DNA from 3 places in the Endozoicomonas sp. Mp262 genome. Region 2 is predicted to be linked to each of the others. Evidence: predicted binding sites of a transcription regulator. Region 2 holds the regulator's gene; each other region holds the start of a gene.

Region 1 (4,293 bases), 880 kb from region 2:
TTTTAATATTCAGGTGAGTATAACTGAGCATCCTTCACAGAAATGCCCCCTGGTTGTGAACTGCTAGGGGCCGTTTGAAAGCGGGAGATTTCTGGGTCGACGAGTCAGGCTATTTTTGCCATTGCCACCAATTGCTGTCGGACTTCTACTGGCTGTTGGACTTCATTGGAAAATCGGATAAAAACAAGTTTCCTGTCAATCAATAGATGTATGCCTTCACTATTGATACCGGCCATACGAGGTTCAATACCTTCCGGTAATTCAATATTGGCAGCCTTGCAATATTTGACCATGGCATCAATATGATCTTCATTCATATGCTTAATCATATTGGTTTCAGTTTCACCAACAAATGGATTAACTTTGGTTAAAAGCTCATTCTTGATCCAGAAAATTTTACCAAAACCGCCAATATAGCGCGCCCTAACCAGGTTGATCCGATAGAAATCAAAGCGGTGGGTTTTATGGTAATCCTGTGATTGGGGAAAGAAAGAGTAATAACGCTTTGCTATCTCGCTGTGGTCTTCGATCAGCTCGGCATCTCCAATCCAGGTCAGTCGAGCGCCCAGGTGGGCATCATCAACATGGCTTTCTGTGATGATTAATGAAACCCTCGGGTTTTCCTGGATGTTTTTGGTGTGCTGGGCAATTCGGCTGATTAGTATTAAGGGGCATCCTTCCTTATCAAGGCAATAAGGCATTACGGAGCCAAAAGGGTAGCCGGGCACATCATGAGAGTGTGTTGAAAGAATGCCGCTGTATTCTTTGAGCATTAGTGATCGGGCGTCAAAGGCAGCTTCTTCTTTGCGTTCCATACGGGGTCTCATAGTATTAAGTAGCAGACTTTTGTGGACTGCTTATGAATAAATATGACCACTGCCGTTTGATAGTAGGGCGTGGTTTGACTGAACAATCAATGATTGAATTATAATCAAATGATAATGATTATCAATATTATTTTTTAAGGCTTGGGATAACGATCCCGGTCATTGCCTTCAAAACTCTTTCAATGATCTGTCGGGTTAAGTCTGGAGCTGGATCAGGTATAATTATGTTTTTATCCTTTTTTTAAACTGATAAACAGTGGTTTGCATGGGACATTGATATGTCTCCTGATTTATTGTGTTGCCGTTTCAGCGTTCTTGATGCTTTCTGTCAGGTGTTGGGGACGGCTCCCCGAGTTACTTATGATAAATTATCTTGCTGTTGCTATGGGTGGTGCACTGGGTGCACTGTTGCGTTCTTTTATTTATGGCCGTTTTGCGGTATCCGGGAACAGTCACCTCTATCCCTTACCCACTTTAACCGTCAATGTTCTGGGATCTGTGCTTATAGGAATTGGCTGGTACTGCCTGGTTGAAAAGGCCATGTTACCACCTGTATGGAAAAATCTGGCTATTACCGGTTTTCTTGGTGCCTTAACTACCTTTTCGACTTTTTCCCTGGATAGTTTCCGGCTTATTCAGTCCAACCATTTACCAGAGGCTGTCGTTTATATTGTAATAAGCGTCATTATTTGTTTGGTAGGGACATGGGCTGGTTATCAGGGTGTTAGGTGGTTGCTTTGATTGTCCTGGTAAATAGATTGCTTTTGCAAGTTGATCTGAGTCAATAGTTTATGGCTTTAGCCAGTGGAATCCTGGGTAAAGGAACTATTTCTCTTTATATTAAGATGCATATTTTATGCATCTTAATATGAGTGATGAATTATGTTCTGCATCCAGTGTGAGCAAACTATTCGAACCCCTGCCGGTAATGGCTGTGCATATGTTCGTGGCCTGTGTGGGAAAAATGCAGTGACATCTGATTTGCAGGATGTGCTGATCTACATGCTTCAGGGAGTCTCTGCCTACGCCCTGGTTGCCAGAGAAGAAGGGATCATTAACCCGGATCTTGATGCGTTTGTACCCCAGGCGTTTTTTGCCACATTAACCAATGTTAACTTTGATGATCACCGGATTGTTCAACTTGCCCGGGAGGCAGAGCAAGCCAGGGACTGGCTTCGGGCAGCGTATGAAAACAAGTGTGCTGCCAATGGTCGTCAGCCTGAAGTTTTAATGGGTCCCGCTTCGTTTTCACTGGCTAAAGATAAGGCGGGTTTACTGTTTCAGGCACCGGAGTTACTGCCCAACCGGGGAAAAGATACCGTGGGTGAGGATGTTATCGGTTTGCGCCTGCTCAATCTCTATGCCCTCAAAGGGGCAGCGGCTTATATGGAGCATGCCAGGGTGCTTGGAGAGCGTGATGATGTGATTTATGCCGAGTTTCACAGGCATATGGCCTGGTTGGGTTCAGATCCACAAGAGATTCAGGCTCTGCTTGATAATGCCATGTCCATTGGATTGTTCAATTACCGCATTATGGAAATGCTGGATAAAGGGGAAACAGAAACCTTTGGTGATCCGGAGCCAACCCGGGTTAATACCCGTTCGGTAGCCGGAAAAGCGATTTTGGTTTCAGGCCATGATTTGATTGACCTGGAATCTATTCTCAAACAGACCGAAGGGAAGGGAATTAATGTATACACTAACGGGGAGATGTTGCCTGCCCATGCTTACCCTCAACTAAAAAAATACCCTCATCTGGTAGGTAATTACGGTAGTGCCTGGCAAAACCAGCAGCGTGAGTTTGCACAGTTTCCCGGTGCTATTGTGATGACCTCAAACTGCATTATTGATCCCACCATTGGAAATTATGGGGATCGGATATTTACCTGCAATAGTGTGGGATGGCCTGGTGTTCAACATATCGAGGGGCATGATTTCACCCGGGTCATCGATAAAGCACTGGCATTGCCGGGCTTTGAACAGGATGACATACCTCACTATATCACCACGGGTTTTGCCCGTAATGCCCTGATGCAGGCGGCACCTGCCGTGATAGAAAAAGTAAAGTCCGGCGATATCAAGCACTTTTTCCTGATTGGCGGCTGTGATGGTGACAAGGCTGAACGTGCTTATTTCAGGGATATGGCCGAAGCTGTGCCTAAAGACAGTGTGATCCTGACGCTGGCCTGCGGTAAATATAAATTTAATAAACTGGATTTTGGCGACATTGGTGGTATTCCACGGCTGCTGGATATTGGTCAGTGTAATGATGCATATTCCGCCATTCAGCTGGCTTTGGCTCTGGCGGCCGAGTTTGATTGCGATATTAATGAGCTTCCCTTGACCCTGGTACTTTCATGGTTTGAACAAAAAGCAATAGTTATTTTATTAACCTTGCTGGCTCTGGGCGTAAAAAATATTTATACCGGTCCAACGCCTCCGGCTTTCCTTACCGAGAACTTGCTGGATACTCTCACTGAGAAATTCCAGTTGAAAATGACCTCAACGGTTGAACAGGATTTAAAACAGATTCTGTCAGTTGCTTAAGTTTGAAGTGAGTGTATACCCCTAGCCTTTTTAAAATCTTTAAAAAGGCTTGGTTTTATCTTATTCCCGGCGAGAGGGGCGCCGGAAAAGGTGTTTTGTTTAGCATAGGGCGCAGAGGTTTTTTAAGGTATAAAAACTCTGTGTCTCTGTTGTTTGAGTATAATAATAGGAGGTGATCAGAGGGCATTAGTCTGATATATAGTCTGGGTGGTTGTACGGTAAATGGGAAGAAGAAAGAAGTGTGAAATGGTTTTTATAGTCGTTTAATAATGGTCGGAGCGAGAGGATTTGAACCTCCGACCCCCACAACCCCATTGTGGTGCGCTACCAGGCTGCGCTACGCTCCGATGGCCTTGAATTATCCATAATTCGGGGCGTTATGCAAGTTTTGGTTTTAGTCAGGATATTTTATACACTGCCCCGCGTAATGCTCGGGGTAGTGTATAAAATATCCGGGTTAGTGTTTGACGTTTTATTACCGATATGATGTGAGTATTTTAAATGGCCATTGAAACTATTTTGCATGATCGCAGTGACTCTAAATGTGAGCTTTGTAATGCCACCGATCATCTTGACGTCTATGAGGTGCCACCGCGCTCATCAGGCAAGGCTGATGATGCTGTGCTGGTATGCAAGACCTGCCTGGATCAGATAGGGCAACCTGAAAAAGCGGACAGTAATCACTGGCGTTGTTTGAACGATAGTATGTGGAGTCAGGTTCCGGCGGTACAGGTGGTTGTCTGGCGCATGCTGAAACAATTGAGTGCTGAAGAGTGGTCCCGGAATCTTTTGGCTATGTTATATCTGGATGATGAGACCCTGGCCTGGGCTGAAGCTGGTCTGCTCCGTGATTCTGAAGATACAGTTAGGCATATTGATAGCAATGGCGCTGTACTGGAAGCTGGAGATACGGTTACCC
Region 2 (4,293 bases):
CTACTGATAAGAGATGTCGCCTTTTCGGTAAATTTATACCTACGCAAAGAATACTAGAGATTCATTATGAGAGACGCCCCCATCTGGGACTCGGAACTGATATCACACTACAACCTGTCTGGTCCCCGCTATACCTCTTATCCTACAGCGGTTCAATTTACCGAAGATTTCGATCGCCAAAGTTATCAGTCCAACGCCTGGCGCAGTGCCATTACAGCAAAACCACTGTCCCTGTATTTTCATATCCCGTTTTGCACCCATGTATGCTATTACTGCGCATGCAACAAAATTGTGACCAAGCATAAAACCAGGTCCACAAGCTACCTGAAACACCTCTTCCGGGAAATAGAGTTACAGTCAGAATTCTTTGATATCCGTCAGCCCGTTGAGCAAATGCATTTTGGCGGAGGAACACCCACCTTTCTTAGTAATGAACAGCTATCGGCATTAGTGGACAAAATAGATCAGCATTTTGGACTGATGCGAGGTGACAGTGTTGACTATTCCATTGAGCTTGACCCACGGGAAGTGGACTGGCCAAAAATGTCACTGCTCAGCGATTTAGGCTTTAACCGGATCAGTATTGGTGTTCAGGATCTCAATCCCGTGGTTCAAAAAGCAGTGAACCGGGTTCAAAGTGAGCAGCAAATTCTCTCTGTACTGGACGCTGCCAGAACCATGACATTCAAGTCCATTCATATGGATTTAATTTATGGGCTACCTCATCAAAGCACTGAATCCTTTAGCTCAACCCTTGACCGCATCATCGAGATGGCGCCGGATCGCCTGTCACTATTTAACTACGCACACCTTCCCCACCGGTTTAAACCACAACGCCGGATTAACCCCCAGGATCTCCCTTCAGCAGAGACAAAGCTGGCAATACTGGAGCAATCCATTGAAAAACTGCTAAAACGAGGCTATACCTATATCGGCATGGATCATTTTGCCTTACCCGAGGATGACTTGGCCATTGCCCAGGATGCCGGGACACTGCACCGCAACTTTCAGGGCTATACCACCCACAGTCACTGCGATCTCGTCGGCATGGGCGTTTCCTCTATCAGCAAGATAGGCTCGGTCTACACACAAAACCAGGTTGATGAAAAAGCCTATGCCAGCTGTATTGAGCAGGACATCATTCCTCATTATCGAGGGCTGACAATGAGCCAGGATGATGAAATCAGGCAAGCCATCATCAACCAGCTTATCTGTCATTTTCACCTCGATATGGGAAAAATAGAGCAGCAATATCAAATCCATTTTCAGGATTACTTCTCCCGGGAAATGGCTCGGGTGGCAGACATGCAAAAAGACGGGCTACTCCTGGTAGACGACAACGCTCAATCGATCACAATACAACCAAAAGGCCGGTTACTTATTCGCAATGTTTGCATGATTTTTGATAAATACCTTAAAAAAACAACAGATCAACCTCTATACTCAAAGGTAATCTAATAATATCAGCTAAACAACAAACATTGATAAGCAAGTACTTACTACCACTATATACCAGAAGGCATATGGTTTTCTTTTAATAAAAGTCATAATTACTATAAAATTCCGTCTGCCATACGCCTTCCACTAAGCGATTCCGTGCATATAACACTTAAATTCTGGCCATATTTTCCATAAAATAGGGGCGTTTTTGCCAATACGACCTTGAGGCCACTCAATGACGTCCAAGCCCAACGTCCGACAGCCCAGCCATGTGGCCTGCAGAGATTGCAGTCTAAGCTCTCTATGCCTGCCACTTGCCTTGAGTATAAAAGATATTGATCAACTGGATCGAATCATCAAACGGGGACGCCCTCTGAAAAAAGGAGAGCACCTGTTTCTTGAAGGCGACCCATTCGCTAGCGTCTATGCGGTACGCTCAGGCGCGATAAAGACCTACACAGCCACTAATGAGGGTGAAGAGCAGATCACCTCCTTCTACCTTCCCAGTGAAATCCTTGGCCTTAGCGGTATGGATACGGATACCTATCCTGTTTCCGCCCAAGCAATGGAAACCACTATGGTCTGCGAAATCCCCTTTGAACAGCTTGAAAGTCTTTCTGATGATTTTCCCGAGCTTCGCAGGCATCTGATGCGACTGATGAGTAAAAAAATCCGCGAAGACCAACAGATGATGATGCTGCTTTCAAAAAAGAATGCGGATGAGCGCATAGCAACATTCCTCATTAACCTTGCCAGCCGCTTCCGTCGCCGGGGTTTCTCATCACAGTCCTTCAGACTCTCCATGTCCAGGAACGAAATGGGTAATTACCTGGGTCTGGCTGTTGAAACCGTAAGCAGGGTTTTTACCCGCTTCCAGAAAAACGGTTTAATTTCTGCCGTAGGCAAGGAAATTGAAATACGTAAGCCTGTAGAGCTATGCACCCTAGCGGGAGGGAAGTCAGTAGACAATACCCATGTACTTACAGCAGCGAGCTAGCACTGTCACTCCATCAGGAATGGATCGGGAAAACACCTTTTCTGCCAAGCCCACAAGCGTCATCCCCATAAAAATGGCGCTTGATATTTTGCATAGCATCCTATTAATCAGCCCTCCCTTCATGGCACCTTATGAGAATTGATGAAAATTATCTGAAATCACAAATCCGAGCTATTCAGGACTGGCCTAAAGATGGCATTACCTTCCGGGATATTACCTCTGTGTTTGAAAATCCCAGGGTGAGCCGGATGGTTATTGACAGCTTTATCCATCGTTATATCAACCAGAATATCAGTCATATCGCAGCCCTTGATGCCCGTGGCTTTCTGCTGGGTTCCACCCTGGCTTACGCACTGCATAAGCCCCTGATTCTTTTCAGGAAGAAAGGAAAGTTGCCACCAGACACCTTAGCCCAGGATTATCAATTGGAATACGGCACAGCCACGCTGGAAGTAAAGACGGATTCTTTTTCTCAGGGAGACAGAGTACTACTCATAGATGACCTTATTGCCACCGGAGGTACCCTTCTGGCTGCCGATGCACTCATCAGACAATCCGGAGCAACAACCATCGAAGCGGCAGCCATTATAGATCTTCCCGATCTTGGCGGTTCTACCAAACTGCAGGAAGCAGGCATCCCCACCTTCCCCCTCTGTTCGTTTAGCGGGGAGTAAACCGACAGACCGCCGGTACTTTTTCTTCAGACAGAACATCACCCAACGATAACCCTATAAAGCCCATTTATTACGGGCAGGGTATTCTATGGGAATGTGTTCGGGTGAACTGCGCCACTATATTATTCGCCCCAGCCTGAAACATATAGGTATGTGGAGCCTGGCGGGAGAAAACCTGCTGCTGGGCACTGCTGCCTGCGAATCGGGACTGGGAACCCACATCAAATTCCAAAACCACCAATCCCTGGGGCTCTATCAAATTTCGCCCAAAATGCATAAAAACATATGGGATAACTTCCTTGCCCCCCAACCGGAGCTTTCCAGCAAGGTAAGAGGGTTGGCAAGTCAAAGGGAGTTTCTGGCTCACCCTCATTACGAGCTGGTCACCAACCTGTCCTATTCCAGCGTCATCGCCTGGTTAATCTACTATCGCACAGGCTGCAATGTGAAAAAAATAACCCCCGGTGATATCTTGGGTCTGGGCAAGCTCTGGCATAAATACTTCCATAACCATCACCGCCCAAGCTCCCCTCAATACTTCGTCAGCTGTTATCATCAGCTTATTTCAGTACCTGAGACAACCCTATAACCGGCAGGTGCAGATTGCAAAAAGTTAAAAAATATGAGCATTGATAAAATGCGTTTATTGATCACGGGCTTCAGCGCAGCGAATGCACAGGTCAGTATATGGCATAGCCATCAAGCGCCCATCGGCGATTTCATCACCACAGACAGAGCAGTAGCCGTATTCCCCTTCAGTAATCCTGTCCAGCGCTTTATTTATTTGATTCAGCTCAATGGTGGCTTCATTACCCAAGGCATCAATCACTTCGTCATTCTCACGCTCTTGAGCCTGCTCAGACCAGTCAGCGCTCGACTTACGAGTCATACCCTGTTTGATTTTACCGAGACGATCAGTCAGCTCCTCCCTGCGGGAAAGAAGCAATGCTTTTAACTGCTCATGATTTACCATAATACGCCCCTGATCAGATACCTTAATTATTTCACCTTATTGCACAGCCTTATGCGGCCATATCGCGTGTCCACTAACCCAAAGAACACCCCATAGCTTAACACAATAGCAAACACTCACGGGCATAATTACCCCACCTTACAAAGAGGGAACAGGCAGCAAGGAGCATGCAACCACCCCTCTCTCAATCCGCTATCAATCATAAATCC
Region 3 (4,293 bases), 130 kb from region 2:
AACGGCTTCAGGCATTCTGATGGCAAAGGGGATGAACAAAGTGAGTCGCAGCAAAGTCAATCCTTTAATTGGCTCGGCGGGGGTTTCTGCTGTGCCTATGGCTGCAAGGGTATCTAATAAGGTTGGGCTGGAAGCAAATCCCCACAACTATCTTTTAATGCATGCAATGGGACCTAATGTGGCCGGGGTTATTGGATCAGCGGTGGCAGCTGGTGTGATGATCAGGTATATAACAGCATCATAAGCACCAGAGAATAAGGGCTGCTATGGTAGACTTGTCGGTTTTAGTGTTATTTATTCCTACATTTTTTCTGGTATCGGTGACGCCGGGGATGTGTATGATGCTGGCAATGACAATGGGGATGACAATAGGTATACGTCAAACCCTATGGATGATGCTGGGAGAGCTTACCGGTGTGGCACTAGTGGCTGTATCTGCGGTGATTGGTATAGCAGCCGTCATGTTGGCTTATCCATCGGTTTTTACAGTATTAAAGTGGCTTGGGGGTTGCTATCTGGTCTTTTTGGGGATACAGATGTGGCTATCCAGGGGGCGGATGTCGATTCCTCAGGGTCAGGAAAAAAGTCAGGCCGTTTCAGCTAAGGAATTGGCAGTGCAGGGGTTTGTAACCGCTGTCGTTAACCCTAAAGGCTGGGCTTTTTTTATTGCTTTGTTACCTCCGTTTATACGTGCTGACTATGCCCTGGTTCCACAGCTTGTGGTCTTGATTAGCCTGATACTGCTTTTAGAGTCAATATGTTTGTTGATCTATGCCAGCGGGGGTAAAACCCTGGGATATCTGCTACAAAAAAGTTCCCATGTTCGGGTAATGAATCGCGTTGCCGGAAGTTTGATGCTGCTGGTTGGCTTGTGGTTAATACTTGGCTAATGCTGTTAGGTAAGAAGGGATATTTCATAATAATTAAATGTGTTAATAAAGGTTTGTTTACTTTGGATATGGATAAATAAGAACCTTTCGTAAAACAAGTGACGTAAGGTTAATGAAAAATACTTACCTTAATAAGCAAACCCGTAGAAACACTTTATGGATATAATGAAAAAATGCTTTTTAAAGCATTGTTATGAAATATCCAGGTGGTATGCACGCTTAGTTCAATGTTTCGCTCTGCATATTTGACAGATTATAGTGGCGACGTTTTTTATAAGTTACCTTAGGTGTGTGGTGAGGGTTATGATGTGAATGACTACTTTCATCTAACCTGCTGCTAGTATCAGGGTTTCTTGACTGAGAAGTTCTAAAAATTGACCTTGGCTGATGATCGGTGGCTTCAAATGATTTTTCTGGCTGTTCCCCCAGATTATTTTCCAGGTTTGGTTGAGCTTCATCCTGCATATTTAACCGCATTCTATAAGGGTGACCATAGCCCCTTCTTCTTCGTGGCTTGCTGGTTTTGGGTTCGGGTGGCTTTAATCCAGTAAATTCTTCATAAACTGTTGTATATGAGTATTTGCTCATGGGTGCCTCCAGGCTAAATGCATTCCACTATAATGTTGTTGAATTATTACTTTGATAGTAGACAATAGCATCAGATCCATGAATAGGTAACAGTACCTAAAGAGATTTGAAAGATGCAATTGTTCTATTTGCCAAATTAAACGGTTAATTCGATCAACTAATGACCATCGTTGAGGTATAAGCTTTCCTCTTTGTAAGCTACTGGAAAATACTGAGGAATTCTGGGGTAATACTGTCTCCCCTTCTTTTGCTATTCTTGTATTTCATGGTTTTTGGTTAGTTACTGCATAGCATAGCAGTATAGATTCTAATTAATATGTATGTTTCATAATATTTTTGAATGTAGGTTGTGTAGTAATAACTAATTCGTTGTTTATGAAAAATTTGGGGAAAAAACTTATCAAGCGTCTTTTTTTAAGATTTTCTGTCTGACAGTTGACGTGTGTATTTATTGAATAACAGGGGGAGGATAGATTTTAATACCAAGTTAAGTATTAGCACTAATAGTGGAATAACCGTACATAAGATAATGTTTTTGGTGTACTGGAGCGCGCTGGGTTCTCTAACAATAGCTGTGTACGAGCAGTAATATCTCGAGTTGATATAGTTCAACAATACTTCAATGACTGCTTTCATGTTTTGACATGAGTCAAGCAGTTGTGTGCTCGACATCGGCTGAAAAAAGAGTAATTTTCGGCACTCCCAAGGATTTCTCAAAAACGAGGAGCCAATCAAATGAGCATTCAAGGTACCGATCTGCCAGCAGGTTGGGAAGGTTTTAAACTGGGTGACTGGGCAGAAGAAATCAATGTCCGGGACTTTATCCAGAAGAACTACACTCCCTTTGAAGGGGACCATTCATTCCTGGCTGGTGCCACTGACGCAACCACAACCCTGTGGGCTGATGTCATGGAGGGCATCAAGGAAGAGAATCGTACCCACGCACCTGTTGATTTTGATACAGACCTGCCTTCTACTGTTAATTCCCATGATGCTGGATACATTCGTCAGGATCTGGAGAAAATTGTTGGTCTGCAAACCGATAAGCCCCTGAAGCGTGCTATTATCGCTAACGGTGGTATCCGTATGGTTGAGACTTCTTGCGAAGTGTATGGCAAGAAGCTTGATCCCCAGGTTAAGAAAATCTTCACTGAATACCGCAAGACCCACAATGCGGGTGTATTTGATGCCTATACACCTTCCATTCGTGCTTGCCGTAAGTCCGGTGTTATCACTGGTCTGCCTGATGCTTATGGCCGTGGTCGTATTATTGGTGACTACCGTCGTGTAGCCCTGTACGGTATTGACCATCTGATCGCTGACAAGAAAAAGCAGCACGCTAGCCTGGACGCGGTTCTGGAAACCGGTGAAAACCTGGAAGATACCATCAAGCTGCGTGAAGAGATCATGGAGCAGATCCGTGCCCTGATGCAGATGAAAGATATGGCAGGCAAGTATGGCTGCGATATCAGCAAGCCTGCCACCAATGCACAGGAAGCTGTTCAGTGGACTTACTTCGGTTACCTGGCGGCTGTTAAATCCCAGAATGGCGCTGCCATGTCTCTGGGTCGTGTAGCCAGCTTCCTGGATATATACATTGAGCGTGACCTGAAAGCCGGTCATATTACAGAAACCGATGCTCAGGAAATGATCGACCACTTCGTCATGAAGCTGCGTATGGTTCGCTTCCTGCGTACTCCGGAATACGATCAGCTGTTCTCCGGTGATCCAATCTGGGCAACAGAATCCATTGGTGGTATGGGTCTGGACGGCCGCACACTGGTTACCAAGAACAGCTTCCGTTTCCTGAACACCATGTACACCATGGGTCCATCTCCTGAGCCTAACATCACTGTACTGTGGTCTGAGCAACTGCCTCAAGGCTTCAAGGAATACTGTGCCAAGGTTTCCATTGACACCAGCTCCATCCAGTATGAAAACGACGACCTGATGCGTCCGGATATGAGCAGTGATGACTACGCCATTGCCTGCTGTGTATCGCCAATGGTTGTTGGTAAGCAGATGCAGTTCTTCGGTGCCCGTGCAAACCTGGCCAAGACCCTGCTGTACGCCATCAATGGTGGTATTGATGAGAAGCTGAAGATTCAGGTTGGTCCTAAAGAAGCGCCAATTACTGATGAAGTGCTGGATTACGATACTGTCTACGCGCGTCTGGATAAACTGATGGACTGGCTGGCAACTCAGTATGTCACCGCCCTGAACTGCATCCACTACATGCACGACAAGTACTCCTATGAAGCGGCTCAGCTGGCTCTGCATGACCGTGATGTATTCCGCACTATGGCTTGTGGTATTGCGGGTCTGTCCGTTGCTGCTGACTCCCTGTCTGCGATCAAGTATGCCAAGGTTAAGCCTGTACGTGATGAAGACGGTGTTGCTATCGACTTCGAAATCGAGGGTGATTATCCGAAGTTCGGTAACAACGAAGAGCGTGTTGATACCATTGCCTGTGAGCTGGTTGAAACCTTCATGAAGAAGGTGGCATCTCACAAGATGTACCGCAATGCCAAGCCAACCCAGTCTATCCTGACCATTACCTCTAACGTGGTATACGGTAAGAAGACCGGTACGACTCCAGACGGACGTCGTGCAGGCCAGCCTTTTGGCCCGGGTGCTAACCCAATGCACGGTCGTGACACCAGTGGTGCGGTTGCATCCCTGAGTTCTGTGGCCAAGCTGCCATTTGCCTATGCAAAAGACGGTATTTCCTACACCTTCTCCATCGTGCCTAAGGCACTGGGTAAGGATGATGACGGTCGTCGCAAGAACCTGGTAGGCCTGATGGACGGTTACT

The links. The regulator FNR, encoded in region 2, switches genes on or off when oxygen is low (the NO sensors DNR and NnrR bind a similar motif). The targets are predictions, from matches to a motif close to TTGATNTANATCAA.
Region 1: hcp (hydroxylamine reductase) is a predicted target of FNR. The motif match lies at 1,599-1,612, and genes of this name have one in related genera.
Region 3: pflB (formate C-acetyltransferase) is a predicted target of FNR. The motif match lies at 2,118-2,131, and genes of this name have one in related genera.

What each region holds. Positions count from the first base shown of each region.
Region 1 covers NZ_CP092489.1:4,073,068-4,077,360, reverse strand. The annotation lists gene MJ595_RS17875 (heme ABC transporter ATP-binding protein) at 1-67, shown strand, start outside; gene MJ595_RS17870 (DUF2470 domain-containing protein) at 105-815, opposite strand; gene crcB (fluoride efflux transporter CrcB) at 1,188-1,568, shown strand; gene hcp (hydroxylamine reductase) at 1,710-3,374, shown strand; tRNA gene MJ595_RS17855 (tRNA-Pro) at 3,645-3,721, opposite strand; gene MJ595_RS17850 (PhnA domain-containing protein) at 3,876-4,293, shown strand, end outside.
Region 2 covers NZ_CP092489.1:3,196,927-3,201,219, reverse strand. The annotation lists gene hemN (oxygen-independent coproporphyrinogen III oxidase) at 67-1,458, shown strand; gene fnr (fumarate/nitrate reduction transcriptional regulator Fnr) at 1,676-2,437, shown strand; gene MJ595_RS14045 (adenine phosphoribosyltransferase) at 2,569-3,111, shown strand; gene MJ595_RS14040 (hypothetical protein) at 3,200-3,700, shown strand; gene MJ595_RS14035 (TraR/DksA family transcriptional regulator) at 3,755-4,084, opposite strand.
Region 3 covers NZ_CP092489.1:3,071,770-3,076,062, forward strand. The annotation lists gene MJ595_RS13485 (sodium ion-translocating decarboxylase subunit beta) at 1-244, shown strand, start outside; gene MJ595_RS13490 (LysE family translocator) at 267-890, shown strand; gene MJ595_RS13495 (hypothetical protein) at 1,110-1,478, opposite strand; gene pflB (formate C-acetyltransferase) at 2,214-4,293, shown strand, end outside.